DNA from 2 places in the Stutzerimonas sp. NM35 genome. Region 2 is predicted to be linked to the other one. Evidence: predicted binding sites of a transcription regulator. Region 2 holds the regulator's gene; the other holds the start of a gene.

Region 1 (15,467 bases), 600 kb from region 2:
ACCTGCCAGCTGGTCATTGGCGTTGAAGACCAGGCTCACGCGCTCCTGCTGGCGCTGGCTGCCGCCCGGCTGGATGCTGTACAGGTAATCCCAGCGGCTGGCATGGAAGGTGTCGGTAATCAGGGGGTTGCCCATGATAAACCGCACTTGAGACCGGGTCATTCCAGGGCGCAACTGGTCTATCATGTCCTGTGTAACGACATTGCCCTGTTGAATGTCCACCTTGTAAACCCCGGGGAATGAACAACCGGCGAGTGCGAACAGGCCCACAAGCGTGAGGCTGGACAGCATGAGCTTGGTGTTTTGCATCGGTAGATGACTTCCACTATCTTGGCTGGGCAAAGCCCGGATCATACCCGTATTGAAGGAGGCTGCGAAACAGCAGCAGTGAGAAAGCCAACCATGGTTGAAAATAGCGAACTACGCAAAGCTGGCCTCAAGGTGACCCTGCCACGGGTCAAGATCCTGCAGATGCTGGATACCGCCGATCAGCGCCATATGAGCGCCGAGGATGTCTACAAGGCGCTGATGGAGGCGGGCGAAGATGTCGGCCTGGCCACTGTCTATCGTGTGCTCACGCAATTCGAGGCGGCAGGGCTGGTTGTCCGCCACAACTTCGATGGCGGTCATGCGGTATTCGAACTCGCCGACGGCGGTCACCACGATCATATGGTCTGCGTCGATAGTGGCGAGGTCATCGAGTTTTTCGACCATGAGATCGAAATGTTGCAGAAAGAGATCGTCACACGCCATGGCTACGAGCTGGTAGACCACAATCTGGTGCTCTACGTACGCAAGAAGCCCGAATAGTCACGGGAATATCAGAAAGGCGACCTGCGGGTCGCCTTTCTGGTGCGCGCTCGGTCATGCCTGGGCTGAATCGATCATCTGACGCGCATGCGCCAGCGCCTGTTCGGTCAGGTCGACACCGCCGAGCATTCGTGCGATCTCTTCGATGCGTTCGTCCTCCTGCAGAGTCGCGACCGCCGTATGGGTTTCATCCTGCCCGCGTGCCTTGTGCACGAACAGGTGATTATGCCCCTGTGCGGCCACCTGGGGCAGGTGGGTGACGGTCAATACCTGCCCCTGTTCGCCAATGCGCCGCAGTAGCTGGCCAACCACTTCGGCGGTCGGGCCACCGATGCCCACGTCGACTTCGTCGAATACCAGGGTCGGTACGCGCGAGGTCTGTGCGGTAATCACCTGAATCGCGAGGCTGATGCGCGACAGCTCGCCGCCGGAGGCGACCTTCGCCAGAGGGCGCAGTGGCTGGCCGGGGTTGGCGCTGACCAGAAACTCCACCTGTTCCAGGCCGAAGGGCATGTAGTCGCCTTCGGCGGCGGGCTTGAGTTGCACGCTGAATCTGCCGCCCGGCATGCCCAGGCGCTGGATTTCGCTTTCGACCGAGGCGGCGAGTGTCTCGGCTGCATTTCGGCGAGTCCTGCTCAGTTCGGACGCTTTTTCCTCATAGTGGCGACCGTAGGCGGCCAATTCTTCGCCCAGGCGTGCAAGGGCCTCGTCATCGGCGTTGAGGCTTTCAAGCTCCTCAAGCAGGCGCTGCTGCAGCAGCGGCAGTTCGGCAGGCTGTATGCGGTGTTTGCGGGCCAGGGTGTAGATGGCGTCCAGTCGTTCTTCCAGCGTTTGCTGGCGCTCGGGGTCGGCATCGAAGTGATCGACGAAGCGATTCAACTCGCCCATGGCCTCCTCGACCTGAATCTGTGCGCTGGCCAGCAGGTTCACCGCTTCGGCCAGTGCGCCGGGCTGATTCTGGAAAGCGGAAAGCCGCTGCAGGCTGCCGGTCAGTGCCGACAGTACGTTGCCGGCATCGCTCTCGCTGCACATGTCCATGACCTGGCGGCAGGCGCCGAGCAGCTGTTCGGCGTTGGCCAGGTTACGGTGTTCGTGCTCCAGTTGTTCCTGTTCGTTCTCGCCGAGTGCCAGATTCTCCAGTTCTTCCAGCTGGTAGCTGAGCAACTGGTGACGTGCGCGCTGTTCGTCGCTGCTGTTGCTCAGTCGCTCCAGTGTCTGTCGGGTCTGGCGCCAGCGTTGCGCGGCCAGCTGCACCTGGCGTGCCAGCTCCTGACTGCCGCTGTACTCGTCGAGCAGGCGCCGATGGGTATCGGTCTTGAGCAGGGACTGGTGTTCGTGCTGGTTGTGGATATCGATCAGCAGCTCACCCAGCGCCTTGAGATCGCCCTGGGGACAGGGCGTGCCGTTGATGTAGCCGCGTGAGCGACCCTCGGCCGTAATGACGCGGCGCAGAATGCACGGCCCGTCGTTGTCCAGGTCGCGCTCGGCGAGCCAGGCGCGGGCATCGGGAATGTCGTCCAGGTCGAAGCTGGCGAGAATATCGGCCTTGTCCGCGCCGATGCGCACCGCGCTGCTGTCGGCGCGATCCCCCAGGGCGAGCCCGAGGGCGTCGAGCATGATTGATTTGCCGGCGCCGGTTTCGCCGCTGATCACGCTCATGCCGCGCTGCAGTTCGAGATCGAGGTGTTCGACGATGGCGAAATTGTGAACGGACAGATGAACCAGCATGTCAGGGCTCCGAAAGCTGTGGCTGGCTATTTATACAGTAGTTTTTCGGGCGGCTACAAGTGGTAAAAAAGCGGCGGCAAGCTGCAAGCCGCAAGCTTCAAGTAAAAGCGGCCTGAAGCCGGAAGCCTGAGGCTGGAAGAGGAAAGCTTGACGGGCTTTGAGCGCCGGCCCGCACACTGATTCGCTGCAGCTGTAGGTCGGGTCACGCTTCATCGACCCGACGAGCGGAACCTCGGTGAATGTAAAAGCGACATCCACCCTACGCTGGCTTGCAGCTTGCAGCTTGCAGCTTGCAGCTTGCAGCTTGCAGCTGCTGTCCTCCCCTTGAACCACGATTTCGCGCCCCCATATAGCCGCACAAGCGCGGACCTGACAGTCCGCTGAAGACTTGATGAGGAGGACCGCATGGCCGACGAGCAGAACCTGGACAACCAGACCCTTGAAGAAAATGAAGACCTGCACGCCGAGGCGAGTGAGGATCTGGCTGGGCGCGTAGCCTCTCTGGAAGAACAGCTGGCCGCTGCGCAGGATCAGTCCTTGAGGGTTGCTGCCGAGCTGCAGAACATCCGTCGCCGTGCCGAGCAGGATGTCGAGAAGGCGCACAAGTTCGCCCTGGAAAAGTTCGCCGGTGACCTGCTGGCGGTGGCTGATAGCCTGGAGCGTGGCCTTGAGTTGTCTAGCCCTGACGATGAAGCCGTCAAGGCTGTGCGCGAAGGACTCGAACTGACGCTCAAGCTTCTGCTCGATACGTTGGCGCGCCATCAACTGGCACAGCTCGATCCCCAGGGTGAGCCCTTCAATCCCGAGCATCATCAGGCCATGGCGATGGAGGAAAGCACCCACGCCGAGCCGGGCAGCGTGCTCAAGGTGTTCCAGAAGGGTTACCTGCTCAACGGTCGTCTGCTGCGCCCCGCGATGGTGGTGGTCAGCAAGGCGCCTGCGCAGACTCCGCCTTCGATCGACGAGAAGGCTTGAATTCTCACGGCTGACCCCCATCTGGTAGCCAAGCGTTTTTGTGTTACCCGCAGCCGGTAAACAGGCGCGGATTTCATCCAAGATTTTCGGAGATAGACAAATGGGCAAAATTATCGGTATCGACCTGGGGACTACCAACTCCTGCGTCTCCATTCTGGAAAACGGCAAGGCCAAGGTCATCGAGAACGCCGAAGGCGGTCGCACCACGCCGTCGATCATTGCGTACGCCAATGATGGCGAAATTCTGGTTGGCCAGTCGGCCAAGCGTCAGGCAGTGACCAACCCCCACAACACCCTCTACGCGGTGAAGCGACTGATCGGTCGTCGTTTCGAAGAAGAGGTCGTGCAGAAAGACATCCAGATGGTCCCCTACAAGATCGTCAAGGCCGACAACGCCGATGCCTGGGTGGAAGTGAACGGCCAGAAGATGGCGCCGCCGCAGATTTCCGCGGAAATTCTCAAGAAGATGAAGAAGACCGCCGAAGACTACCTCGGCGAGCCGGTCACCGAAGCGGTCATCACCGTGCCGGCCTACTTCAACGACAGCCAGCGCCAGGCCACCAAGGATGCCGGTCGCATTGCAGGGCTCGACGTCAAGCGCATCATCAACGAGCCGACCGCGGCTGCGCTGGCCTATGGCATGGACAAGGCCAAGGGTGACCACACCGTGATCGTCTATGACCTGGGTGGCGGTACCTTCGACGTGTCGGTGATCGAGATTGCCGAAGTCGACGGCGAGCACCAGTTCGAAGTATTGGCCACCAATGGCGATACCTTCCTGGGTGGTGAGGACTTCGACATCCGCCTGATCGACTACCTCGTCGACGAATTCAAGAAAGAAACCGGCATGAACCTCAAAGGCGACCCGCTGGCCATGCAGCGCCTGAAAGAAGCCGCCGAGAAGGCCAAGATCGAGCTGTCGTCCAGCCAGCAGACCGACGTCAACCTGCCGTACATCACCGCCGATGCCACCGGTCCCAAGCACCTGAACGTGAAGATCTCCCGTGCCAAACTGGAAGCGCTGGTGGAAGACCTGGTGCAGCGTACTCTCGAACCGTGCCGCATCGCCCTGAAGGACGCCGGTATCGACACCGGCAAGATCGATGATGTGATCCTGGTCGGTGGTCAGACCCGCATGCCGCTGGTGCAGCAGAAGGTTGCCGAGTTCTTCGGCAAGGAAGCACGCAAGGACGTCAACCCGGATGAAGCCGTGGCCATGGGTGCTGCGATCCAGGGCGCGGTACTGGCCGGTGACGTCAAGGACGTGCTGCTGCTCGACGTTTCTCCGCTGACTCTGGGCATTGAAACCATGGGTGGCGTGATGACCGCGCTGATCGAGAAGAACACCACCATCCCGACCAAGAAGTCCCAGGTGTTCTCCACCGCCGACGATAACCAGAGCGCCGTGACCATTCACGTGCTGCAGGGTGAGCGCAAGCAGGCCAGCGGCAACAAGTCGCTGGGTCGTTTCGATCTGGCCGAGATTCCGCCAGCGCCGCGTGGCATGCCGCAGATCGAGGTCACCTTCGATATCGATGCCAACGGCATCCTGCATGTCTCGGCAAAAGACAAGGCCACCGGCAAGCATCAGTCCATCGTGATCAAGGCCAACTCCGGTCTGTCCGAGGAGGAGATCGAACAGATGGTGCGCGACGCCGAGGCCAACGCCGAGGAAGACCGCAAGTTCGAAGAGCTGGCCGGCGCCCGTAACCAGGGCGACCAGCTGGTCCATGCCACGCGCAAGATGCTGACCGAGGCAGGCGACAAGGCCAGCGAGGACGACAAGACCGCTATCGAAAAGGCCATTGGCGAGCTGGAAGTAGCCATCAAGGGCGACGACAAGGCCGAGATCGAAGCCAAGATCGCGGCAGTATCCCAGGCGTCCACGCCGTTGGCGCAGAAGATGTATGCCGAACAGCCCCAGGGTGGTGAAGGCCAGCCGGCTGATGACGGCGCGCAGCCGGGCGACGACGTGGTCGATGCGGAGTTCGAAGAGGTCAAGGACAACAAGTAATCCGCCACTTGTGACCCACATGGAAGGGCGCGCAGCCTGTCGCTGTCAGTGCGGGCTGCCTTTCCTTCCGGTCTGCCGCGACGCGTTCGCGACAGGCGTGACCGCTGCGCGGGGGCTTGCTCCCGCGTCGGCGTGTCTGGAGGGTATGAATTTGAAGGTTCAGGAAATTTATGGCCAAACGTGATTATTACGAAGTGCTGGGCGTCGAGCGTGGCGCCAGCGAGGCGGAGCTGAAAAAGGCTTACCGCCGCCTCGCCATGAAGCATCATCCCGATCGCAACCCGGATGACAAGGCGGCTGAGGAAGCCTTCAAGGAGGCCAACGAGGCTTACGAAGTGCTCTCCGATGCCAGCAAGCGGCAGGCGTACGACCAGTATGGCCACGCCGGCGTCGACCCGCAGATGGGGGCTGGCGCGGGCGCGGCGTATGGCAACGCTAATTTCTCCGATATCTTCGGCGACGTATTCAGCGATTTCTTTACCGGCGCGCGCGGTAGCTCACGCGGTGGCGCTCAGCGCGGCAGCGATCTGCGTTACACGCTGGAGCTGGATCTGGAAGAGGCCGTGCGTGGTACGACGGTGACCATTCGCGTGCCGACGCTTGCCGAATGCAAGACCTGCGATGGCTCGGGCGCGAAGAAAGGCACCAGCCCCGTTACCTGTACCACCTGCGGTGGCATCGGCCAGGTACGTATGCAGCAGGGCTTCTTTTCGGTGCAGCAAACCTGCCCGCGCTGCCATGGCAGCGGCAAGATGATCTCCGATCCCTGTGGCAGCTGCCATGGCCAGGGTCGTGTGGAAGAGCAGAAGACGCTCTCGGTCAAGGTGCCGGCAGGCGTCGACACCGGCGACCGCATTCGCCTGACCGGCGAAGGCGAGGCCGGAACCCAGGGTGGTCCGGCGGGCGACCTGTACGTGGTGGTCAACGTGCGTGAGCACGCGATCTTCCAGCGCGACGGCAAGCATCTGTATTGCGAAGTGCCGATCAGCTTCGCCGACGCGGCGCTGGGTGGCGAGCTGGAAGTGCCGACCCTGGATGGACGGGTCAAGCTGAAGATTCCCGAGGGCACCCAGACCGGCAAGCAGTTCCGTCTGCGCGGCAAGGGCGTGGCGCCGGTGCGTGGTGGTGCGGCAGGCGACCTGCTGTGCCGGGTGGCGGTGGAAACGCCGGTCAACCTGAGCAAGCGCCAGCGCGAGATGCTTGAAGAGTTTCGCGGCACCCTGCAGGGCGACACCTCCCACTCACCCAAGGCCAGCGGTTGGTTCGAGGGTGTGAAGCGCTTTTTCGGTGATGTTTGAAAGAAGCTTTAAGCAGCAAGCTTCAAGCCGCAAGAGGGTGTTGCGCTTGGCTTGCAGCTTGAGGCTTGCAGCTTGGAGCTGACTTTATATGCGACGTATTGCAGTGATGGGCGCCGCTGGGCGCATGGGCAAGATTCTGATCGAAGCGGTGCAGCAGAGTGCTGGCGCCGCCGGGCTGACCGCCGCAGTGGATCGCCCGGACAGTACGCTGGTCGGTGCCGATGCTGGCGAACTGGCCGGCATCGGTCGTCTCGGTGTGCCGCTGTCCGGCGATCTCGCCAGGGCCGTGGATGAGTTCGATGTGCTGATCGATTTCACTCATCCCTCGGTGACGCTGAAGAATCTGGATGTCTGTCGTCGCGCAGGCAAGGCAATGGTGATCGGCACCACCGGTTTTTCGGTTGAAGAGAAAGAGCGTCTCGCCACCGCAGCGAAGGACATCCCCATCGTTTTCGCGGCCAATTACAGTGTCGGCGTCAATCTCTGCCTGAAGCTGCTGGATACAGCCGCCAGGGTGCTGGGCGACGAGGTGGATATCGAGATCATCGAAGCGCACCACAGGCACAAGGTCGATGCGCCGTCCGGTACCGCGCTACGCATGGGCGAGGTAGTTGCCGAAGCCCTGGGGCGCGATCTGCAGAAGGTTGCGGTCTATGGGCGTGAAGGCCAGACCGGTGCGCGTGAGCGCGACACCATCGGCTTCGCCACGGTGCGTGCCGGTGATGTGGTGGGTGACCACACCGTGCTGTTCGCCGCCGATGGCGAGCGGGTGGAAATTACGCACAAGGCTTCGAGTCGTATGACCTTCGCCAAGGGGGCGGTGCGCGCGGCGCTCTGGCTGGATGAGAAGCCAGCCGGGTTGTACGACATCCAGGATGTGCTGGGTTTGCGCTGAGTTCGCCGCTGCACTGCAATTCGGGTGGATTTCGGCTGGACCGCAAAAGGGGTTTTCTGTAAGCTTCCCGCTTTAGTGTGTCCACTAAAAGTTGCGCAGAATGACTCCAATAAAAAGCGGGATGACCTTCACACGTCATCCCGCTTTTTTACAATCTGCGCCTGCTCCAGCCTTGATCTTTGGGAGGTCTCTTGACTAAGCCAGCTCCTACGCCAGCCATTCTGGCCCTTGCCGATGGCAGCATCTTTCGCGGCGAATCCATCGGTGCCGACGGCCAGACAATCGGCGAGGTGGTGTTCAACACCGCCATGACCGGCTATCAGGAAATCCTTACCGACCCGTCCTATGCCAAGCAGATCGTCACGCTTACCTATCCGCACATCGGTAATACCGGCACCACGCCGGAAGATGCCGAGTCCTGGAAAGTCTGGGCGGCCGGTCTGGTCATCCGCGACCTGCCGCTGCTGGCCAGCAACTGGCGCAACAAGCAGCCGCTGGATGCCTATCTGAAGGAAAACGGCACCGTCGCCATCGCCGGTATCGATACCCGTCGCCTGACCCGCATTCTGCGTGAGAAGGGTGCGCAGAATGGTTGCATCCTGGCTGGAACTGATGTGACCGAAGAGAAGGCGCTGGAGCTGGCGCGCAGCTTCCCCGGCCTCAAGGGCATGGACCTGGCCAAGGAAGTCAGCGTCAAGGAACGCTACGAATGGCGTTCCAGCCTCTGGAGCCTGGAAACCGACAGCCATCCGGAGATTCCGGCCAGTGAGCTGCCGTACCACGTGGTCGCCTACGACTATGGCGTCAAGTACAACATCCTGCGCATGCTGGTCGCGCGTGGCTGCCGGGTTACCGTGCTGCCGGCGCAGACGCCGGCCAGCGAGGCGCTGGCGCTGAATCCGGACGGCATCTTCCTGGCCAACGGCCCGGGCGATCCCGAGCCGTGCGATTACGCGATCCGGGCGATCCAGGAAGTGCTGGAGACCGATATCCCCGTCTTCGGCATCTGCCTCGGTCATCAGCTGCTGGCGCTGGCGTCCGGTGCGACCACGGTGAAGATGTCCAGCGGCCATCACGGCGCCAACCATCCGGTGCAGGATCTGGAAACCGGCGTAGTGATGATCACCAGCCAGAACCACGGCTTCTGCGCCGATGAGACGACTCTGCCGGCCAATCTGCGTGCCACTCATAAGTCGCTGTTCGATGGCACCCTGCAGGGTATCGAGCGTACCGACAAGATGGCCTTTGGTTTCCAGGGGCACCCGGAAGCGAGCCCTGGTCCTTGCGACGTCGCGCCGCTGTTCGACCGCTTCATCTCCGCCATGGCGGCCCGTCGCTGATCGCTGAAATCAGGAATTCGAGAGTTACTCCATGCCAAAACGTACAGATATCAAAAGCATCCTGATCCTCGGCGCCGGCCCCATCGTCATCGGCCAGGCCTGCGAGTTCGACTACTCCGGCGCCCAGGCCTGCAAGGCCCTGCGTGAGGAAGGCTTCCGTGTCATCCTGGTGAACTCCAACCCGGCCACCATCATGACCGACCCGGCCATGGCCGACGCCACCTACATCGAACCGATCAAATGGGCCACCGTGGCCAAGATCATCGAGAAAGAGCGTCCTGACGCGCTGCTGCCGACCATGGGCGGCCAGACCGCGCTGAACTGCGCGCTGGACCTGGAAAAGCACGGCGTGCTGGAGAAGTTCGGCGTCGAGATGATCGGCGCCAATGCCGATACCATCGACAAGGCCGAGGACCGCTCGCGCTTCGACAAGGCGATGAAGGATATCGGCCTGGCCTGCCCGGTTTCGGGCATCGCCCACAGCATGGAGGAAGCCTACGGCGTGCTCGACAAGGTCGGCTTCCCCTGCATCATCCGGCCTTCCTTCACCATGGGCGGCACCGGTGGCGGCATCGCCTACAACCGTGAAGAGTTCGAGGAAATCTGCACCCGCGGTCTGGACCTGTCGCCGACCAAGGAGCTGCTGATCGACGAATCGCTGATCGGCTGGAAGGAATACGAGATGGAGGTGGTCCGCGACAAGAAGGACAACTGCATCATCGTCTGCTCCATCGAGAACTTCGACCCGATGGGCGTGCACACCGGCGACTCCATCACCGTCGCCCCGGCGCAGACCCTGACCGACAAGGAATACCAGATCATGCGCAACGCCTCGCTGGCGGTGCTGCGTGAGATCGGCGTGGAAACCGGCGGCTCCAACGTGCAGTTCGGCATCTGTCCGAACACTGGGCGCATGGTGGTGATCGAGATGAACCCGCGTGTGTCGCGCTCCTCGGCGCTGGCCTCCAAGGCCACCGGTTTCCCGATTGCCAAGATCGCCGCCAAGCTGGCCGTGGGCTACACCCTCGACGAGCTGTCCAACGACATCACCGGCGGTCGCACCCCGGCGTCCTTCGAGCCGGCCATCGACTATGTGGTCACCAAGATCCCGCGTTTCGCCTTCGAGAAATTCCCCAAGGCCGACGCCCGTCTGACCACCCAGATGAAGTCGGTCGGTGAAGTCATGGCCATCGGTCGGACCTTCCAGGAGTCGATGCAGAAGGCCCTGCGCGGCCTGGAAGTCGGCGCCACCGGGTTCGATCCCAAGCTGAACCTGGAGTCCGCCGAGGCCGAAAGCACACTGACCCGCGAGCTGACCGTGCCCGGTGCCGACCGTATCTGGTACGTCGCCGATGCCTTCCGTGCCGGCAAGAGCATCGAGGATATCTTTGCCCTGACCAAGATCGATCCCTGGTTCCTGGTGCAGATCGAGGATCTGGTCAAGGAGGAGGAGCAGGTCAAGACCCTCGGCCTGTCCAGCATCGATCGCGATCTGATGTTCAGGCTCAAGCGCAAGGGTTTCTCCGATGCGCGCCTGGCCAAGCTGCTCGGCGTCACCGAGAAGAACCTGCGCAGCCATCGCCACAAACTCAAGGTGCTGCCGGTCTACAAGCGCGTCGACACCTGTGCCGCCGAGTTCGCCACCGACACCGCCTACATGTATTCGACCTACGAGGAAGAGTGCGAGGCCAATGCGTCGAGCCGCGACAAGATCATGATCCTCGGTGGCGGGCCGAACCGTATCGGCCAGGGTATCGAGTTCGACTACTGCTGCGTACACGCGGCGCTGGCCATGCGTGAAGACGGTTACGAGACCATCATGGTCAACTGCAACCCGGAAACCGTCTCCACCGACTACGACACTTCCGATCGTCTGTATTTCGAGCCGGTGACCCTGGAAGACGTGCTGGAAATCGTCCGTGTCGAGCAGCCCAAGGGCGTGATCGTGCAGTACGGCGGCCAGACCCCGCTGAAGATCTGCCGCGCCCTGGAGGAGGCCGGCGTGCCGATCATCGGCACCAGCCCGGACGCTATCGACCGTGCCGAAGACCGCGAACGCTTCCAGCAGATGGTCCAGCGCCTGAACCTGCGCCAGCCGCAGAACGCCACCGCGCGTAGCGAGGAAGAAGCCATCGCCGCGTCCAAGGCCATCGGCTATCCGCTGGTGGTGCGTCCGTCCTACGTATTGGGCGGTCGGGCGATGGAAATCGTCTATGAGGAAGACGAGCTCAAGCGCTACATGCGCGAAGCGGTAAAGGTCTCGAACGATAGTCCGGTGCTGCTCGACCACTTCCTCAACTGCGCCATTGAGGTGGACGTGGATGCGGTGTGCGACGGCGAGATCGTGGTGATCGGAGCGATCATGCAACACATCGAGCAGGCCGGCGTTCACTCTGGTGACTCCGCCTGTTCGCTGCCGGCCTATTCGCTGCCTGCGCACATTCAGGACGAGATTCGCGAGCAGGTGCGCAAGATGGCCCTGGAGCTCGACGTGATCGGCCTGATGAACGTGCAGATGGCCGTGCAGGGCGAGGATATCTACGTGCTGGAGGTGAATCCGCGTGCATCGCGCACCGTGCCGTTCGTCTCCAAGTGCATCGGCGAGTCGCTGGCCAAGGTCGCGGCGCGCGTCATGGCGGGCAAGACACTGACCGAAATCGGCTTCACCCAGGAAATCATTCCGCCGTTCTTCAGCGTCAAGGAAGCGGTGTTCCCCTTCGCCAAGTTCCCCGGTGTCGACACCATCCTCGGCCCGGAAATGAAATCCACCGGCGAAGTGATGGGCGTCGGCGACAGCTTCGCCGAAGCCTTCGCCAAGGCTCAGCTGGGCGCCAGTGAAATCCTGCCGACCTCCGGTTGCGCCTTCATCAGCGTGCGCGAGGACGACAAGCCCTACGTCGAGCAGGTTGCCCGCGATCTGGTCGATCTCGGCTTCGAGGTCGTTGCCACCGCCGGTACCGCGCGTATCATCGAGGCGGCTGGCTTGCCGGTACGTCGCGTGAACAAGGTGACCGAAGGTCGTCCGCATGTGGTCGACATGATCAAGAACGACGAAGTCACCCTGATCATCAATACCACCGAGGGGCGCCAGTCCATCGCGGACTCCTACTCCATTCGTCGCAACGCTCTGCAGCACAAGATCTGCATCACCACCACCATTGCCGGTGGCCAGGCGATCTGTGAGGCGCTCAAGTTCGGTCCCGAGAAGACCGTGCGCCGTCTGCAGGATCTCCATGCAGGAATCGAGGCATGACCAAATATCCCATGACCGTCCAGGGTGCGCGCGCCCTGGAAGAAGAACATCAGCACCTGACCAAGGTGCTGCGTCCCAAGCTGAGCCATGACATCGGCGTGGCGCGTGAACTCGGTGACCTCAAGGAGAACGCCGAATACCACGCCGCCCGCGAGCAGCAGGGCATGGTCGAGGCGCGGATTCGCGATATCGAAGGCCGTCTGCAGAACGCGCAGATCATCGACGTCACGGCGATTGCGCACACGGGCAAGGTGATCTTCGGCACGACGGTCGAGATCGCCAATGTCGAGACCGACGAGCGCGTGACCTACCAGATCGTGGGTGAGGACGAGGCGGAGATCAAGCTGGGCAAGATTTCGGTGAGTTCACCCATTGCGCGTGCGCTGATCGGCAAGCTGGAAGGCGATGTTGCCGTGGTCAAGACGCCCAGCGGGCTGGTCGAATTCGAGATCGTCGAGGTTCGCCATCTCTGAGTCGCAGCCCATGCGCGCAGGTGTCATCAGCTGGCAGCTGGCCCAGACATTCTGGGTCGGTGGCCTCTGGCTGTTGCAGTTCGTGATGTTGCCGGCGCTGGACAAGATCGGCCTGGCACCGTTGCTGGTGGCAGAAATCGCCGGCACCCTGAGGCCGCTGCTGGTGGGTTTCGCTGCTTTCTGTGCCGTGCTGCAGGCCGTCGTGCTGATGCAGGCGGCAGGGTTTCGCAGTCTATGGCGGGATGTGCGCGGGCAGTTGCTGTTGACGGTTTTGCTGCTGGCCGCCAGCTTTTTCGCCGCTGGGACGCCATGGCTCGAATCGGCTCGCTGGTCGCTGTTCAGCTATCTGATCATGGGGCTGTGCGGGTTGATGCTGGTATTGCAGGAGCCGCCGCGCGCGACGGGCTCCGCTGAGTTTCCCCCAGCCTGATGCTCAGGCTGGTCGGGTCAGGCCTGATAGCGGTGCACGTTGGACAGTTGCTTGTTGACCTTGGGGTTCTTGCGATACACCAGCACCATCTTGCCGATGGATTGCACCAGTTCGCAGCGTCCGATCTGGCATAGTTCGTCGATCAGAGCGCGGCGATCATCGCGTTCGGTGATGCGTAGCTGTACCTTGATCAGCTCATGATCGCTCAGTGCGCGCTCCAGTTCGGCCTGCACACCTTCGGTCAGGCCGTTTTCGGATACGATCAGTACCGGCTTCAGATGATGGCCGATGGATTTGTAGTGTTTCTTCTGCTCGTTGGTGAGCGGCATAATTCGACCCTTGCGTCAGAACCCTGAAAAACGTCCGCTAGTGTAACCGAGAGGTTCCGGGCCGCACAGATGAGGTAACAGCTTGGCACGCTCCAAGACCAGCTCGCGCTGGCTGAAAGAACATTTCGACGATCCCTACGTGAAGATGGCGCAGCGCGACGGCTATCGCTCGCGCGCCAGCTACAAGCTGCTGGAGATCCAGGAGAAGGACCGCATTCTGCGTCCCGGCATGACCGTGATCGATCTGGGCGCGGCGCCGGGCGGCTGGTCGCAGGTGACCAGCCGTCTGATCGGGGACAAGGGGCGGCTGATTGCCTCCGACATCCTGCCTATGGACAGCATTGCCGATGTCACCTTTATCCAGGGTGATTTCACCGAAGACGAAGTATTCGCGCAGATTCTTGATGCGGTAGGTGATAAGCAGGTCGACCTTGTAGTTTCCGATATGGCCCCCAATATGAGTGGGGTGAAGGTGGCCGATCAGGCCCGTGCGATGTTTCTCTGCGAGCTGGCGCTTGATCTGGCCATGCGCGTACTGCGTCCAGGGGGAGATTTCCTGATCAAGATCTTTCAGGGCGATGGCTTCGATGCCTATCTGAAGGACATACGGCAGAATTTCGACAAGGTGCAGATGCGCAAGCCGTTGTCGTCCAGGGACCGTTCTCGTGAGCAGTACCTGCTGGCGCGAGGTTTTCGCGGCGATCCGGCGCAGACGGACTAATATGTTTCATATGGGGTTACAGAGCGACCTGCGTGTTTGGGCGGGTTGTGTAGTAAGTTAGCCAGAGCAGCCAACAGGCGCCGTCAAGCGGGCCAACGACAGCGGGTCTGTTCCAGAGGGTAATGAATTTGAATGACATGGCAAAAAACCTGATTCTGTGGTTGATCATCGCTGCCGTCCTGGTGACCGTGATGAACAACTTTTCCAGCCCGACCGAGCCGCAGACGCTCAACTATTCGCAATTCCTTGAACAGGTCAGGGAAGGTCGTGTCGAGCGCGTAACCGTCGACGGCTACGTGATCATCGGCAAGCGCAGCGATGGCGAAAGCTTCAAGACGATCCGCCCGGCAATCCAGGACAATGGCCTGATCGGTGACCTGATCAACAACAATGTCCTGATCGAAGGCAAACAGCCCGAGCAGCAGAGCATCTGGACCCAGTTGCTGGTGGCCAGCTTCCCGATCCTGGTGATCATCGCGGTGTTCATGTTCTTCATGCGCCAGATGCAGGGTGGCGCAGGCGGCAAGGGCGGGCCGATGAGTTTCGGCAAGTCCAAGGCACGCCTGTTGTCCGAAGATCAGGTCAAGACCACTTTTGCCGATGTCGCTGGCTGCGACGAAGCAAAGGAAGAGGTGACCGAGCTGGTCGAATTCCTGCGTGACCCTGGCAAGTTCCAGCGTCTCGGCGGTCGGATTCCGCGCGGTGTGCTGATGGTCGGTTCGCCGGGGACCGGCAAGACGCTGCTGGCCAAAGCGGTGGCGGGCGAGGCCAAGGTGCCGTTCTTCACCATCTCCGGTTCGGACTTCGTCGAGATGTTCGTCGGGGTCGGCGCCAGCCGTGTGCGTGACATGTTCGAGCAGGCCAAGAAGCACGCTCCCTGCATCATCTTCATCGACGAGATCGATGCCGTCGGTCGCCATCGTGGCGCCGGTCTGGGTGGCGGTCACGACGAGCGCGAGCAGACCCTCAACCAGTTGCTGGTGGAGATGGATGGTTTCGAAATGAACGATGGCATCATCGTCATCGCCGCCACCAACCGTCCCGATGTGCTTGACCCGGCACTGCTGCGTCCGGGGCGCTTCGATCGCCAGGTGGTGGTTGGCCTGCCGGATATCCGCGGTCGTGAGCAGATTCTCAATGTGCACATGCGCAAGGTGCCGCTGGGTGACAGCGTAGAGCCGGCGCTGATTGCGCGCGGTAC
Region 2 (15,467 bases):
TTCTATGAGTCGCTTGGTTTTGTACGTGCAGGCAACACCGAGCCTATGTGGATCTACGCCGGAACTGAGCACTGAAGTAGCTCACTGGAGCTGGCTAACGCTGACCTTCGGCCTAATCGCTAATAAACAAGAACAACCATGCTTAAGAAAATATTAATTTCCATATCATTCTTAGCGTTAACCTTGGTCATACTCTCACAATATGGCTATGTAAAATATCAGCAAAAGAGATACAGGGAATTGCAAGTGGAGTTCGGCCATGCTCGCGCCATCGATGCCTATCAAAGAACCTTGGAGCAAATTGACGAAAAAGGCTCTGACTACGCACGGCGAGCAGTGACAATCGGTCGAACCTACGAAACAGTCAAACTGGAAGAGTGGCAGAAAGAGAACAATATAAAGCTTTCAGAACACACCAAAACATTGCTAGAAAAAATCAACAACTACATAAAAGTCAAAGATCCCAAATAGCGCTCTCTGGTACATACCAAGGCACGCTAGAGCATGAATTCACTCATTGAAGTACAAAAGCTATCGCAAGCTCGCCAGTAACGCTACCTGACGAGCATGGACGCTTTTGAGGCTGCGACTCTTTACCACATGATTCCTGACTCCCGCGCTGACGAGTAAGATGCCGCATCGCCCGCAAACCGATGGATCGACACCATGAGCAATACCCTCGAATTCGCCCCTATGCCCGACGCCCAGGGCTACTTCGGCCCTTACGGCGGCCAACTGGTGCCGCCGCACCTGAAGCAGGCGATGGACGACATCAATCTGGCCTATGAGGAAATCCGCCAGCGCGAGGATTTCCAGCAGGAGCTGGCCAGCCTGTTCGCAGACTACGTCGGTCGCCCCAGCCCGATCTTCCATGCCCGGCGCCTGTCGGAAAAGCTCGGCGGCGCGCAGATCCATCTCAAGCGCGAGGACCTGAACCACACCGGCGCGCACAAGATCAATCACTGCCTGGGTGAGGCGTTGCTGGCCAGGTTCATGGGCAAGAAGAAGGTCATCGCCGAGACCGGCGCCGGCCAGCACGGCGTGGCGCTGGCCACCGCCTGCGCGCTGGTGGGCATTCCCTGCGAAATCCACATGGGCCAGGTGGATATCGAGAAGGAACACCCCAACGTCACCAAGATGAAAATCCTCGGCTGCAAACTGGTGCCGGTGACCCGTGGCGCGGCGACGCTCAAGGAAGCGGTGGACAGTGCCTTCGAGGAATACCTCAAGGACCCGCAGGATTTCATCTACGCCATCGGCTCGGTGGTCGGCCCGCATCCCTTCCCGAAGATGGTGCGTGACTTCCAGTCCATCATCGGTCGCGAGGCCCGCGAGCAGTTCCTGAGCAAACATGGCCGCCTGCCCGATCAGGTGGCCGCCTGCGTCGGTGGCGGCTCCAATGCCATGGGTATCTTCAGCGCCTTTCTCGCTGACGCCAGCGTGCGTCTGGTCGGCGTCGAGCCTGCCGGCGAAGGCATCGACAAGCCAGGCCGCCACGCCGCGACCATGACGGCGGGCAAGCCCGGCGAGTTGCACGGCATGGCCTGCTACGTGCTGGAAGACGAACAGGGCAATCCGGCGGCGGTGCATTCCATTGCCTCGGGGCTTGATTATCCCGGCGTCGGCCCGCAGCACAGCTACCTGAAGGATGCCGGGCGAGTGGACTACCAGTCCGTCACCGACCAGCAATGCCTGGACGCCTTCATGACCCTGTCGCGCACCGAAGGCATCATCCCCGCGCTGGAAAGCGCCCACGCCGTGGCCTGGGCCATGGCGACCGCACCGACACTGGACAGGGACCAGCATATCCTGGTCAACCTCTCCGGTCGCGGCGACAAGGATGCCGACTACGTGGCGCAGCTGCTGGGGTTGTAATGCGCCACGGCATCGAACCCATCGGCTATCTGCGTTCCTGCTTCCGGGAAAAGTTCGCCATCCCGCGCCAGCCACGTCTGGCGCCTGCGGCGCGTGGCGTGCTGGAGCTGCTGCCGCCGTTCGACACGGGCGAGGCAGTGGCGGGCCTGGAGCAGGTCAGCCATGTCTGGCTGCTGTTTCTCTTCCATCAGGCGCTGGAGGAAAAACCGCGCCTGAAGGTGCGGCCACCGCGCCTGGGCGGCAACCGCATGGTCGGGGTCTTCGCCACCCGCGCCACGCATCGTCCCAACGGTATCGGACAGTCGGTGGTCAGGCTCGATCAGGTTGAGCCGGGACGCCTGCTGGTGTCCGGCATCGATCTGCTGGACGGTACGCCGATCATCGACATCAAACCCTATGTGCCCTACGCCGACGCCCTGCCCGAGGCTCGCAACGACATGGCGGCAGAAGCACCCGTGCTGATCGAGGTGCACTGGAGCGAAAGCGCCCTCGCCCAGGCCCGTGGAGAAGCGCTGCGGCTGGGCGAGCCGGTGGTGGAACTGATCGAGCAGTGCTTGGCGCAGGACCCGCGTCCGGCCTATCAGAAGCCCGACCCCGAACGCCGCTACGGCGCGCAGTTCTGGGATCTGGACGTTCGCTGGCATTACCCCGACGGCGCCAGCATTCGCGTGCTCGAAGTGGTGCCTGCCTGACACAACCCTAAGGTGGAAAGCTCGCACAGCGATTTTCCACCGACCACTGCCCATCTGCTGGTGGAAAAGCCTGCGGCGTTTTCCACCCTACCCGGCTTCAGCGCTCCGCCGGAATCAGCCACAGGCGCTGGCTGCCATACACCGCATCGATATTCTGTGGCTTGAACGGAAAGCTCATGTAGCGACCCTTCATCCACGCCTCGATGCCATCGGCGTAATGCGGGCTGGCCGGATTGCCGGATTGCCCCGAGCTGTTCAGGCCGATCAGTGGCTCGTCGCGCCCGAAATCGACGACGATGCGCATGGCCGGGATCAGCCAGGTATCGAAATTCTGCCCCCAGCGGTAGGCGGAAACGTTCAGCGTGCTGTGATCGCCGCCCGCCGGATAAGGGCCGCGATCCAGATAGCCACGAATGGCATTGATCCCGCTGCGCTTGCTGGCCGGCATATAGGGCGCCAGTTGGGTGGTGCCCGTGGCCCAGGTGTAGTGGTGCAGCTTGCCCCACTGCCAGGCGCTGCTGTCGCTGCCCAGCTTCGCGGTCAGGTGATCGACCGCCGCCGCCAGGCTGCGCGCGAGGATGGCCGGCTTGTCTTCCCGCTGCGGCGTGTTCACATCGTCCCAGTAGGGGCTGTCGTCACGACCCAGCAGGTGATCGGCCTGGGCCGAATAGGAAATGTTGGCGGCCTGCAGCAACGCCTGCCAGGCAGGACTGTCGTCAGGGCCGAGCTCGTCGAGGAAGGTCTGCCGCGCACTTTCATGCAGGAATGCAGAATACAGGGCGGCATCGGCGGAGGCGGCGTCCAGCACGCCGTCGAATTTCAGCAGGCGCGAAAGAGCCATGCGGGCCTTGTCGCGTTCGCTGGCTGGCAGTGCCGCGATGGCCTGCTGCAAGGGCTCGCGCATGGACGGCTCCTCGAACATGGCGGCCAGCTTGGCGGCGAACGGGGTCGTGCGGTCGTACTGCATGGCGATCATGCTGGCAGTGTCGTGGCGGCCCTGCCCGGCCAGCTCTGCCAGGCGCTCGGCGCGTTCGGGATAGTGCCAGGAGTTGGACAGTTGCATGCCGTAGCCGCGCGGCACCGTGCGATGGTTGGCGGTGCCAAGCCAGCCCTGGGCCGGGTCCTGATCATAGGGATGCAACATGGGATCGGCGAAACCGTCCCAGTCGTAAAGCCCGTCCCAGCCCGGCGAAGGCAGCAACCCCAGGCCGCCACGGCGGTTGGGATAACGCCCGCTGACCTGCCAGCCGATGCCCTGCTCGTCGGCAAATACCATGTTCAGCGCCATGGCGCGGATGTCCCGGCTGGCCTCGAAAGCCTCATCGACATTTTTTGCCCGCGTGAGATCGAAGAAGGCATCGAGCGATTTGTCCGCCTCGAACTGAGTGGTCTTCAGCGCCAGGCCATAGCCGCTGCTCAGTTGCAGAGGCTGCAACGGATGCTTGCGCTCGCCCAGCACGCTGTTGAGCAGCGGACCGTTGCGCGTCTCGTAGATCGTCTCGCGAATGGGCCGCTGGCCCTTGACGATGAACGTCTCGTGGCGCTCGCGTGCCGCGACCCACTTGCCATCGGCCAGATACTGCAGACGCCCGCTCTCACGGCGGATCTTTTCCAGGAACAGGTCCTGGTTGTCGCCCATGACCATGGTCATGCCCCAGCCAAGCTTGCCGTTGAAGCCTGCCACCACCGCCGGAACACCCGCGACCGTCACCCCCGCCGCCTGGAATTTCGGCGAGCGGATCTGCACGAAATTCCAGTACGACGGCATCGACAGCGGCAGATGGGTATCGTTGGCCATCAGCGGCTTGCCGCTGCGCGTGCGGCTGCCGGCAATGGCCCAGTTGTTGGACGCCGCCACACTGAGCATATTCAGCTCGGCGACCTGCGCGGCTGCGCGGTCGAGCGCGGCCAGGCCGGGAATCTGTCCGCTCAGTTGCAAGCCTTCGAGCTTCGCCGCCTCCTCGAAGGGCAGCGGCTCGTCGGGATAGGTTGGCAACAGCCAGGCGAGCTTGTCGCTGCCGACGCGCTGCGCCAGCACCAGGGCGGCGATTTCCTCCTGCAGATTCACCGACAGGCCGAAGTTCAGCAGGCAGAACACCAGCACCGAATCCTCGGGCTTCCAGTATTCGGGCGTGTAATCGGCAGCGGCCAGGTCCATCGGCAGCTTGTCGCGGTGCCTGTACAGGTAGGCGTTGACGCCACGCGCATAGACCTCGAAGAAGCGCTTCATCCGTGGCGAGCTTTCACGATAGAGCACCTCGGCACTCTTGCGCAGGTTGACGGCGCGCATGAAGCGGTCGATTTCCAGCACACCCGGCCCAGCCATCTCGGCCAGTCGCCCCTGCGCCATCAGCCGCAGGCTGACCATCTGGCTCAGGCGGTCGGTGGCGTGGATGTAGCCCAGGCCGAACAATGCATCGTGGAAGGTGCTGGTTTCGATCAGCGGCATGCCCAGGGCGTTGCGCCGAATGCTGACACGCTCTGCCAGCCCGGTCAGCGGCTGCACGCCCTGCTTCGGCGGCAGGCTGTCGCTGTAGCGGCTGTCCAGATAGGCCTGACAGCCCATCAGGCTGACGGCGGCGACGGTGGCGCCGAGAATCAGGCGAACCAGATTAAATGGCGGACGCAGTGACATCGACGGCTCCTTTGAGCTGAGCGCAACAGGGACAGTATTCAGGATAGAAGCAAAGGTGTGATGCGACGGAATCAGGCGGTAGCCGGCGTCAGCGCCTCGTCCAGCAGCCAGCGTGCCGAACGGCGTGCGGCTGCCTTGTGCTGCAATTCAAGGGCGCTGAAATGGGCCTCGTGACGGCGACGCTCGGCCTTGTCCAGGGCCTTCCAGGCCGCGTGGGTCGGCACCTGCGCGGTCGCCTCGTACAACGCCTGGAATACCTCGCAATGTGGGTCCTGACTCAGTTTCGCGTCGTAGTTGTCGAGCAACACCTTGATGCGAATGGCCCCCTCGATCAGGGGTAGCTGCTCGTCGAGCAGACTGCTGGCCAGAATCCGCAGGTCAGCCGCAAGCTCGGCATGCTGTCGAGCCTGCTGCGCCGCCTGCTGTCGCTCGTTACGCCAGACCCTGCGCCACAGATACAGCGCATAGCCGGCCAATGCGGCGATCAGCAGAGCGCCGATGAGCAGTACTGCAGCGAACGGCGTCATCAGCGACTCAGGCTCCGTGGCACTTCTTGAATTTCTTCTGGCTGCCGCATGGGCAGGGATCGTTGCGACCGACATCCTTCAACGGATTGCGTACCGGATCATGGCTGTGGTTGCAGTGCGGACCATGAACATGCCCGTGGTGATGGTCGTGGTCGTGATCACAGTCGGGGCCATGCACATGAGGTTCGTGATTCATCGAGTCGCTACTCCGGAATGAGGGTGCCGGGAATTATCTCGCCATTGCGGGAAATATGCACCCTGCGTCCACCCCACATGCCAAGCTTCAAGTCACCGTCCAGCCGGTAGGCAATGGGCCGATCCGGCTTTTCCAGCAGGCGCACGATGTACTTCATATGTCGCCAGAGGTTGGTGTGCACCGGAACCTCGTAATAGTCGAAGCTGTTCGCCGGCACGGTCAGCCAGCCGCTGGATTCGCCACTGGCCAACTGGATGTCATTGAGATGAACGTTATAGCGCAGGCCACGCACAGGCAGGCTGTGATCGTTGGGGTTGTCGATGCGAAAACGCAGCAAGAACTGCTGTTCCAGCAAACGCGCCTTGATGATCTCGACCTTGGCCAGCTGAACCTGCGGGTCATCGAAATTGCTGCCCAGCCAGGTCGAACAACCCGACAGGCCGGTCAGAAGGCTAAGCAACGCCATCGTTCTAAGTATTTTTATCGTGCGTTCCTGGCAAAGCATTCCGGTACTCCAAAGGACGGCCAAGTGTAACAAGCGTCAAACTGTCTGCAACGGCTTGGCACACGAATTTCGCACACCCGCGTTACACCTTGCCGACAGGCCTTCATTCGGCCAATACACGTGCCAGTACCGCTCGCACCTTGACTATGCCCTCGACCAGGGCGGCTTCGATCTCGGCCATGGTGATGATCCCGGTACTTTTGCCCGCCGCCGGATTGACCACCAGCGCCAGACACGCATAGGGCAGCTCCAGCTCACGTGCCAGCACAGCTTCCGGCATGCCGGTCATGCCCACGATATCGCAGCCGTCGCGCTCCATTCGCGCGATCTCGGCCACCGTTTCCAGCCGTGGGCCCTGGGTACAGCCATAGACACCATGGCTGCTGAACGGATAGCCCTCAGCCATCAGGCCGGCAATCAGGCGCTGGCGCAGCGCTTCGTCATAGGGGTAGCTGAAATCGACATGGGTAACCTGCTCGATATCGCCCTCGAAGAAGGTCTGCTCGCGGCCATGGGTGTAATCGATGATCTGGTGCGCCACGCATAGATGGCCGGTGCCCATGGCCGGGTGAATGCCGCCTACCGCATTCACCGCGACTATCGCCTGCGCACCGGCCTGCTTCAGCGCCCAGAGGTTGGCGCGATAGTTGACCTGGTGCGGGGGTATCCGGTGCGGATGGCCGTGACGGGCGAGGAACAGCACCTCGCGCCCGGCATATTCGCCCCGCATGATCTCTGCTGATGGCGCCCCGTAAGGCGTCTGCATGACCAGCCTTTGCTGCAGGACGAAGCCGCTCAACTCGGTCAGGCCGGTACCGCCGATGAAGGCATGGACAGTCATGGAGCCTTCCTTCTCAGTCGATCAGTTCTGCCGCTTTCAGCGCAGCTACGGACGCACGCCAGCGAGGATTCTGTTTGTATTCGGGGGCGACATCGAAGCGGCCACGCATCTTGCCCAGACTCGCCGAAGGCGTCATCTTCAACTGCTGCACGGCGACCAGCGCCAGCTCGGCTGCGGCCCGGTCATTGCACACCAGGCCCATGTCGCAACCCGCCGAGAGCGCCACCCGAATGCGTTCGCCCGCATCGCCCGCCACATGGGCGCCGGCCATGGACAGGTCGTCGCTGAAGATGACGCCGCCAAACCCCAGTTCGCCGCGCAGGATGTCCTGCAGCCAGCGCCGCGAAAAACCCGCCGGTTGCGCATCGACGCTCGGATAGATGACGTGGGCCGGCATGACGGCATCGAGCTGACCACTCAAACGCTGGAACGGGATCAGATCGACCGCACGTAGCTGATCCAGGCTGCGCTCGTCCACCGGGATCGCCACATGAGAATCGGCCTCTGCCCAGCCGTGCCCCGGAAAGTGCTTGCCCGTGCTGGCCATTCCCGCCTCGCGCATGCCCTTCATAAAGGCAGCCGCGAGGTCCGCAGCGCGCAGCGGATCACCTTCGAATGCCCGCGTGCCGACCACGGCGCTGCGCTGATGATCCAGGTCCAGCACCGGTGCAAAACTGAAGTCCAGCCCCACTGCCCGCACTTCGGTGGCCATCACCCAGCCACAGCTTTCAGCCAGCTGCAGCGCATCGGCACGCCGGGCGAACTCGCGCATTGCCGGCAAACGGACGAAATCGCGCCGCAGCCGCTGAACCCGACCGCCCTCCTGATCGACCGCCAGCAACAGCCCGGGGCGTATCGCGCGAATCGCCCGGCACAGCTCACGCACCTGGCGCGGGTGCTCGATATTGCGCGCGAACAGAATCAGCCCGCCGACTTCCGGCTGACGCAGCAGGTGGCGATCCTCGGCAGTCAGCCAGGTGCCGGCGATGTCCAGCATCAATGAGCCTTGCATGATAGTGAGCAGATCCTTAATTGAGTGTGGCGCCTGACCAGCTCGGGCAGGCTTCTTCCCCTATCTGTACCGCGCAGCCCGCCGGCACCAGGGGGAAAAGATCGAGCAGGTCGGCATTGCGCAGCCTGATGCAGCCATGGGAAAGCGGTACGCCCATGGGCTCCGTATCGGGCGTGCCATGCAGATAGATGTAGCGACGAAAGGTATCGACCGCGCCCAGACGGTTGTAGCCGGGTTCGCAGCCACTGAGCCAGAGAATGCGGGTCAGGATCCAGTCGCGGCCCGGAAATTGCGCATGCAGCTCGGGGCTCCAGACCTCACCGGTCCAGCGCCGCCCGCGCAGCACGGCGCCAACAGGCAGGCCGTCACCAATCCGCGCACGTACCTGGTGACGACCGCGCGGCGTGCAACCGGAACCGTTGGGTTCACCCGCGCCATTCAACGCAGTGGATACGGGCAAGCGGACGCGCAGCCTGCCGGCGCTGAAGCCGTAGAGCATCTGGTCGGCGATGGAGATATGCAGCAGATCGAGATCGGACATGGCCGCTAGCTTACCGGTCAATCCGTGATCGCGCATCCGGACAGGCTGTTGAAAGCGCTGGCGAGATTCACCCCTTGGGCGTCATCGCCAGGGCATTGCGCCGCACAATGGGATGCGCCTGGGCCAGAGTCGAATCGTCCACGCCCGAGTCGGCACGCATACCCGCTGCCAGGAACGGCACCATCATCCGCATGACCTGTTCGATGGAAGTCCTCGCCCCGAAATCGTTTTCGGCGATGGCGCGCAACGCCTTGATGCCGGACATGCTGAAGGCCGCCGCACCCAGCATGAAATGCACACGCCAGAAGAGTTCGATCGGCGGTATCGAAGGCGCCGCTTCATGCACCCGCAGCATATAGCGCCGGAACACCTTGCCGTACATATCATCCAGATAGCGGCGCAGGTGGCCCTGGCTCTGGCTGAACGACAGGCCCAGCAGACGCATGAAGATCGACAGATCGTCGCCGCTGCGCGGCTTCACCGCCAGCGCCTGCTCAACGAGGATTTCCAGCAGCTCTTCGAGGCTTTCCTTGCGGTCTGACTGTGCTTCGCGCCTGTCCAACTCACGTTCGAGGCTGACACAGAAAGGGCCGAGAAAACGGGAGAAGACCGCCTGGATAAGCGCCTTCTTGGAGCCGAAGTGATAGTTGACCGCCGCCAGATTGACTCCAGCCTTGCTGGTGATCAGGCGAAGCGAAGTCTCGGCGAAGCCCTTTTCCGCAAACAGCTGTTCCGCTGCATCAAGAATCCGCTCCACTGTTTCCGACTGCGCCATGCCCCCTCCAAAACGACAAACACGTGTTTGAAACTTACGTTTCACGCGAGAACAAGTCAACCGCGACCATCTGCCCATCATACGCAACAGGCTCTCGCCCGGGGCTTGCCGCCGATGATCGAAACAACGATTGCCAAGCCACCGACACTGTATATAATCCCAGTCACTGTATAAAAGAACAGAGACCGCCATGATCAAGCTGACCCCTCGCCAGTCGGAAATCCTTGCCTTCATCAAGCGCTGCCTGGAAGAAAACGGCTACCCGCCGACGCGTGCGGAGATCGCTCAGGAACTGGGTTTCAAATCCCCCAACGCCGCCGAGGAGCATCTGAAAGCGCTGAGAAACAAAGGTGCTATCGAAATGACGCCCGGCGCATCGCGCGGGATACGTATTCCCGGCTTCGAACCCGCCGCCGATGAAAGCGGCCTGCCGATCATTGGCCGTGTCGCCGCCGGGGCACCCATCCTGGCCCAGCAACATATAGAAGAGTCCTGCCAGATCAACCCCACGTTCTTCCATCCCCCTGCCGATTATCTGCTGCGGGTACATGGCATGAGCATGAAGGATGTCGGCATTTTCGATGGCGATCTGCTCGCCGTCCACACTGCCCGTGAAGCACGCAACGGGCAGATCGTCGTGGCCCGCATCGACGATGAAGTGACGGTAAAGCGCTTCAAGCGCGAGGGGAAGAAGGTCTGGCTGCTGGCGGAAAATCCCGAGTTCGCCCCTATCGAAGTCGATCTGGAACAACAGGAACTGGTTATCGAAGGCTTGAGCGTCGGCGTCATTCGCCGCTAAGGAGAGGTCCATGCAGTACCAAACCACCGCCAGTAAACCACCACAGCTTTCCCTGTTCGAAGGGCTCATCGCTCACAGCCTGACGCCTTTCGCGAACATCACGCGCGTCCCGACACAGACTGCTGAGGAGCGTCTCAGCGAAATGACCCTGAGCGGCAGCGACGGCCATTGCCGCCTGTTGCTCGCGCCCATTTTGCGTGAACTCAGCGAAGCGGCGGATACCCGCTGGCTGACACTGATCGCACCACCGACCTCGCTCTCCCAGAGCTGGCTGCGGGAAAGCAGCCTCAATCGCGACCGCATCCTGCTGCTGCCGGCCCGCGAGACCCAGGACACGCTGGAACTGGCCTGCAAGGCATTGATGTCAGGCTGCAGCCATACGGTGATCACCTGGTTCCCTCGCATCGACCGGGCCAGCCGACTGAGACTGCGCGCCGCCGCCGAGCTTGGGCGCACGCAAAGCCTGAACATACGCTTGGGCAACTGAAACGCGCGGCACATGGATGTGCCTTTCCCCCGCAGAATCCGTCCTTCCAGCAATCACGCTCGCGCCACGGCAATCAATGCAGTACGTGCGCAACCTCTTCCTGCACGAACTCTCCTTCCGCCATCTGCCCGGCCATTTGCACACCTACGCTGAACATCGCCTTGGCGATTTCGACGTGCTGCCCTTGCAGAAACACCTTCGCGTCGTCGGAGAAATCCAGCGTGACCAGCACCCCTTCGTCCTCCGCACGACGCAGCACTATGCTGCCGTCGGGTAGCTCGACGATTTCCAGAAAAGACGTTGGCATGAGTCTGCTCCCCGTGAAAGGCGCGCATTGTAGCAGCCGACCAGCCAGCCGGCAGCCCTCTGGTCGAACGAGCCAGGGCAATCGCGCTATGCGCTCAAAAAGCCGAAAACAGCGCTGGAAAGCTGGAGGCTGAACGACAAGCGATCCAGGTTCGAGCGCACATGGCGTTTTTTTTCGTCCAGCCTCCAGCGCTTTTATCGAACGACCATCGCAGAATGACGCCATAGCGCGATCGCCCTGTCGAACGAGCCGGGAAGGCTCAGCTTCGTCGGGGGATGCGCTGCAGCCTGATCGCGCATAGCATGGGCAAACATGACAACAGACCCGACCTTCAGCCGGGCGATCTTCGACAAAGGGAACTTGCCCGCGTGACCACCAGAACCCTGCTACTCACCGCCTTGGCCATGCTCGCTTTCGCTGGCAACTCGCTGCTCTGCCGCGTTGCGCTGCGCGATACGGACATCGATCCGGCAAGTTTCACCGCGCTGCGCCTGCTGGCTGGCGCGCTGGTGCTGTGGTTGCTGCTTCGCTTGCGCCAGGGGACTGGTGCCCCGGCAGGCAGTTGGTCGGGCGCAGTGACACTGTTCCTGTACGCGGCTGCCTTTTCCTACGCCTATGTGAAGCTCGATGCGGGCGCCGGTGCGCTCATGCTGTTCGCTGCGGTGCAGCTGAGCATGATCGCCTGGGGACTGTTCAAGGGCGAGTGGCTCTCACCCATGCAGACCCTGGGCTCAGCCCTGGCGCTGGCTGGCCTGATTGGCTTGTTGCTGCCCGACGCCAGCGCGCCGGCGATGGGCGCCGCGCTGCTGATGATTCTGTCCGGGGTCGCCTGGGGCGCCTATTCGCTGCTGGGGCGTGGCACCCGCGATCCGCTGGCGGCAACCGCCGGCAACTTCATCCGCGCGCTGCCGATAGCGGCGGTACTGTGCCTGCTGGCGTTGCCTGGCCTGGAATGGGATCGCGCCGGGGTGATCTATGCGCTGCTTTCCGGCGGTCTGACGTCGGGCATCGGCTATGCCCTCTGGTATGCAGTGCTACCGCGCCTGGCGGCAACCCAGGCCGCCAGCATCCAGCTCAGCGTGCCACTGCTGACCGTCCTCGCGGGAAGCCTGCTACTGGGTGAGGCATTGACTGGCCGGCTGGTGATTACCGGCCTTGCGATACTCGGTGGCATCGTGCTGGTGCTCTGGGCTGGGAAGAAGGCCTGAGCCGCGTTTCACCACTCCGTGAGGGATTCGCGGTAGCGCAGGGTCAGCTCCTTCAGTTGCTGTCGCCAGGTCGCCACCTCATCAGCCGACAGCGGCGCCACCTCATCGTCCACACCGACCGCCTCGATCAAGGGCAGACTGGGATCGGTCTTGGCCTTGGCCGGCGCACGAGGCGGCTCGAACAGCGCCGCATGGGCAGCCAGCAACTGCGCCAGCCAGCTCTGCGGCTGCCCGGCGAGCTCCATGAGTTCGGCAAGCTCGGGACTCGGTGACGAATCCTGCGGCGAGCGGGTGAGCAGCAGCTCCACCCGCGCCGCATTGGCGCCCGGCAGACGGTAGTAGCCGGCAATCTCGTGACAGAGCCCCAGCAACGCCCCATAGAGATGGAACAGGCAAGCCTCGCGCTCGGCCTGCACGGGACCTTGCGCACCGACGCCGCCCTGCTCCTCGGCCCGCCGCCAGTTGTTCAGCGCCAGCCCGGCGAAGTAGAGCTTCTGATTGGTTCGGGTGTAGCGCTCATGTGCCATGGGCGGCAGCCTCATTTCAAGAAAAGTTCCGAGGCTGTAGCCAGCGTCCCTCCAGCCTCCAGCCTCAAGCGCCGTTATCGGCTTGAAGCTATTTTGCGCTCTTGTCCTCGACCTTCCACTTGCCGCCGTCGAAGAAGGCTTTCCAGCCCGTCGGCTTGCCGTTCACCTCGGTCTGCACGTACTGCTCCTTGGTCTTGCGGCTGTAGCGGATGACCGCTGGCCGGCCTTCCGGATCCTTCTTCGGCGCATCCAGCAGGAAGTGATACTTCGGATCGATCTCATCTTTGTGCGGGATCAGCTCCAGCACCAGCGGTGCGCGGGTCTCGCGGTTCTTCGGGAACTGACTGGCAGCCAGGAACAGCCCGGACGCGCCGTCGCGCAGCACGTAGGTGTCATCGACCTTCTCGCACTTGAGCTCGGGCATCTTCACCGCGTCCATCTTCGGCGGCGCCGCCTCGCCGCTCTTGAGCAGCTTGCGGGTGTTCTTGCATTCGGCATTGGTGCAGCCGAAGAACTTGCCGAAACGACCGGTCTTGAGTTGCATTTCGCTGCCGCACTTGTCGCATTCCAGGCTCGGACCTTCGTAGCCCTTGATGCGGTATTGCCCCTCTTCGATCTCGTAGCCGGTGCAATCCGGGTTGTTGCCGCAGATATGCAACTTGTGCGTCTCGTCCAGCAGATAGGCATCCATGGCGGTGCTGCAGATCGAGCAGCGGCGCTTGCCCAGCAACACCCGCGATTCGGACTCGCCCTCGTCGTCGGCGGCGATCTCGTCGCCCGGAATCAGGTTGACCGTGGATTTGCAGCGCTCCTTCGGCGGCAGGCTGTAGCCGGAGCAGCCGAGGAACACGCCAGTGGAGGCGGTGCGGATCATCATCGGTCGGCCACAGACCTTGCACGGGATATCGGTCAGGGTCGGCTGGTTGGCGCGCATGCCATTTTCGCCGGCTTCGGCGATTTCCAGCTTCTTGCGGAAGTCACCGTAGAACTCGTCCAGCACGGCCTTCCACTCGCGTTCGCCCTGGGCGACGTCGTCGAGGTGTTCTTCCATGCCGGCGGTAAAGCCGTAGTCCATCAGGTTGTTGAAACTCTCCGAAAGGCGCTCGGTGACGATGTCGCCCATCTTCTCGGAGTAGAAACGACGGTTGTGCAGCGACACGTAGCCGCGATCCTGGATGGTGGAAATGATCGCCGCATAGGTGGATGGACGACCGATGCCGCGCTTTTCCATTTCCTTGACCAGGCTCGCTTCCGAGAAACGCGCCGGCGGTTTGGTGAAATGCTGGCTCGGGTCGAGCTTGAGCAGCGCCATGGCATCGCCCTTGTTCATCTCCGGCAGCACATCGTCTTCGCCGCCCTTGCTCTGCTGCGGCATGACCTTGGTGTAACCGTCGAACTTGAGAATACGGCCCTTGGCGCGCAGCTCGAAATTGCCTGCCACCACCGTGACGCTGGTGGACAGATACTGTGCTGGCGGCATCTGGCAGGCAACGAACTGGCGCCAGATCAGCTCATACAGACGCTCGGCATCGCGCTCCATGCCAGACAGCTGGGTCGGACGCAGGTTGACATCGGAGGGGCGGATCGCTTCGTGCGCTTCCTGGGCGCCCTCCTTGCTGGAATAAACGCTGGGCTTCTCCGGCAGATACTTGTCGCCGAACTCGTCCTGGATGAAGCCGCGCACCATATCGATGGCATCCGCCGACAGGTTGGTGGAGTCGGTACGCATGTAGGTGATGTAGCCGGCTTCATACAGACGTTGCGCCATCATCATGGTTTTCTTCACGCCGAAGCCGAGGCGGTTGCTCGCTGCCTGCTGCAGGGTCGACGTGATGAAGGGCGCGGACGGCTTGCTGCTGGTCGGCTTGTCTTCGCGCTTGCTGACGCTGTAGCTCGCGCCCTGCAGCTGCTCCAGTGCGGCCATGGCATGGCCTTCATTCAGCGGCTTGAACGCCTGGCCATTTTCCCGCGCGACCTCGAAGCGAACCTTGGCCTTGTCAGCCGTGGCGAGGTCGGCGTGGACTTCCCAGTACTCTTCCGGAACGAAGGCGCGGATCTCGCGCTCACGCTCGACCACCAGCTTCACCGCCACCGACTGCACGCGACCCGCTGACAAGCCCCGGGCAATCTTCGACCACAGTAGCGGCGAAACCATGTAGCCCACCACACGGTCGAGGAAGCGCCGCGCCTGTTGCGCATTGACACGGTTGATATCCAGCTCGCCTGGCTTGGAGAAGGCCTCCTGGATCGCCTTCTTGGTGATCTCGTTGAATACCACGCGCTTGAAGCGGCTGTCGTCACCGCCAATGGATTCGCGCAGGTGCCAGGCGATCGCCTCCCCCTCTCTATCCAAGTCGGTCGCGAGATAAATGGTGTCGGCTTCCTTGGCCAGACGGCGCAGTTCCTCGATCACCTTTTCCTTGCCGGGCAGGATTTCGTATTTGGCTTTCCAGCCGTGCTCCGGATCGACACCCATGCGGGTGAAGAGCTGGCGCTTGGCCTTTTCCTTGGGCGACAGCGCAGGCGCTTCGGCGACCGCA

Evidence for each region. The regulator LexA, encoded in region 2, represses DNA repair genes until DNA is damaged. The targets are predictions, from matches to a motif close to CTGTNTNNNNANACAG.
Region 1: recN (DNA repair protein RecN) is a predicted target of LexA. The motif match lies at 2,561-2,576, and genes of this name have one in related genera.

Annotation. Positions count from the first base shown of each region.
Region 1 is NZ_CM137728.1:249,815-265,281, forward strand. Features, by position in the region: gene ACYCFC_RS01110 (outer membrane protein assembly factor BamE) at 1-309, opposite strand, end outside; gene fur (ferric iron uptake transcriptional regulator) at 403-810, shown strand; gene recN (DNA repair protein RecN) at 865-2,538, opposite strand; gene grpE (nucleotide exchange factor GrpE) at 2,944-3,513, shown strand; gene dnaK (molecular chaperone DnaK) at 3,614-5,527, shown strand; gene dnaJ (molecular chaperone DnaJ) at 5,698-6,825, shown strand; gene dapB (4-hydroxy-tetrahydrodipicolinate reductase) at 6,914-7,720, shown strand; gene carA (glutamine-hydrolyzing carbamoyl-phosphate synthase small subunit) at 7,912-9,060, shown strand; gene carB (carbamoyl-phosphate synthase large subunit) at 9,092-12,313, shown strand; gene greA (transcription elongation factor GreA) at 12,310-12,786, shown strand; gene ACYCFC_RS01160 (DUF4149 domain-containing protein) at 12,797-13,216, shown strand; gene ACYCFC_RS01165 (YhbY family RNA-binding protein) at 13,234-13,545, opposite strand; gene rlmE (23S rRNA (uridine(2552)-2'-O)-methyltransferase RlmE) at 13,628-14,266, shown strand; gene ftsH (ATP-dependent zinc metalloprotease FtsH) at 14,404-15,467, shown strand, end outside.
Region 2 is NZ_CM137728.1:847,364-862,830, reverse strand. Features, by position in the region: gene ACYCFC_RS04155 (GNAT family N-acetyltransferase) at 1-75, shown strand, start outside; gene ACYCFC_RS04150 (hypothetical protein) at 139-471, shown strand; gene trpB (tryptophan synthase subunit beta) at 667-1,875, shown strand; gene tsaA (tRNA (N6-threonylcarbamoyladenosine(37)-N6)-methyltransferase TrmO) at 1,875-2,567, shown strand; gene ACYCFC_RS04135 (penicillin acylase family protein) at 2,665-5,202, opposite strand; gene ACYCFC_RS04130 (DUF2489 domain-containing protein) at 5,274-5,729, opposite strand; gene ACYCFC_RS04125 (SEC-C metal-binding domain-containing protein) at 5,737-5,925, opposite strand; gene ACYCFC_RS04120 (LEA/WHy family protein) at 5,933-6,430, opposite strand; gene ACYCFC_RS04115 (S-methyl-5'-thioinosine phosphorylase) at 6,534-7,271, opposite strand; gene nagZ (beta-N-acetylhexosaminidase) at 7,285-8,283, opposite strand; gene ACYCFC_RS04105 (L,D-transpeptidase family protein) at 8,300-8,824, opposite strand; gene ACYCFC_RS04100 (TetR/AcrR family transcriptional regulator) at 8,892-9,599, opposite strand; gene lexA (transcriptional repressor LexA) at 9,790-10,398, shown strand; gene sulA (SOS-induced cell division inhibitor SulA) at 10,409-10,885, shown strand; gene ACYCFC_RS04085 (hypothetical protein) at 10,959-11,192, opposite strand; gene ACYCFC_RS04080 (DMT family transporter) at 11,561-12,400, shown strand; gene ACYCFC_RS04075 (DUF6586 family protein) at 12,409-12,927, opposite strand; gene topA (type I DNA topoisomerase) at 13,016-15,467, opposite strand, start outside.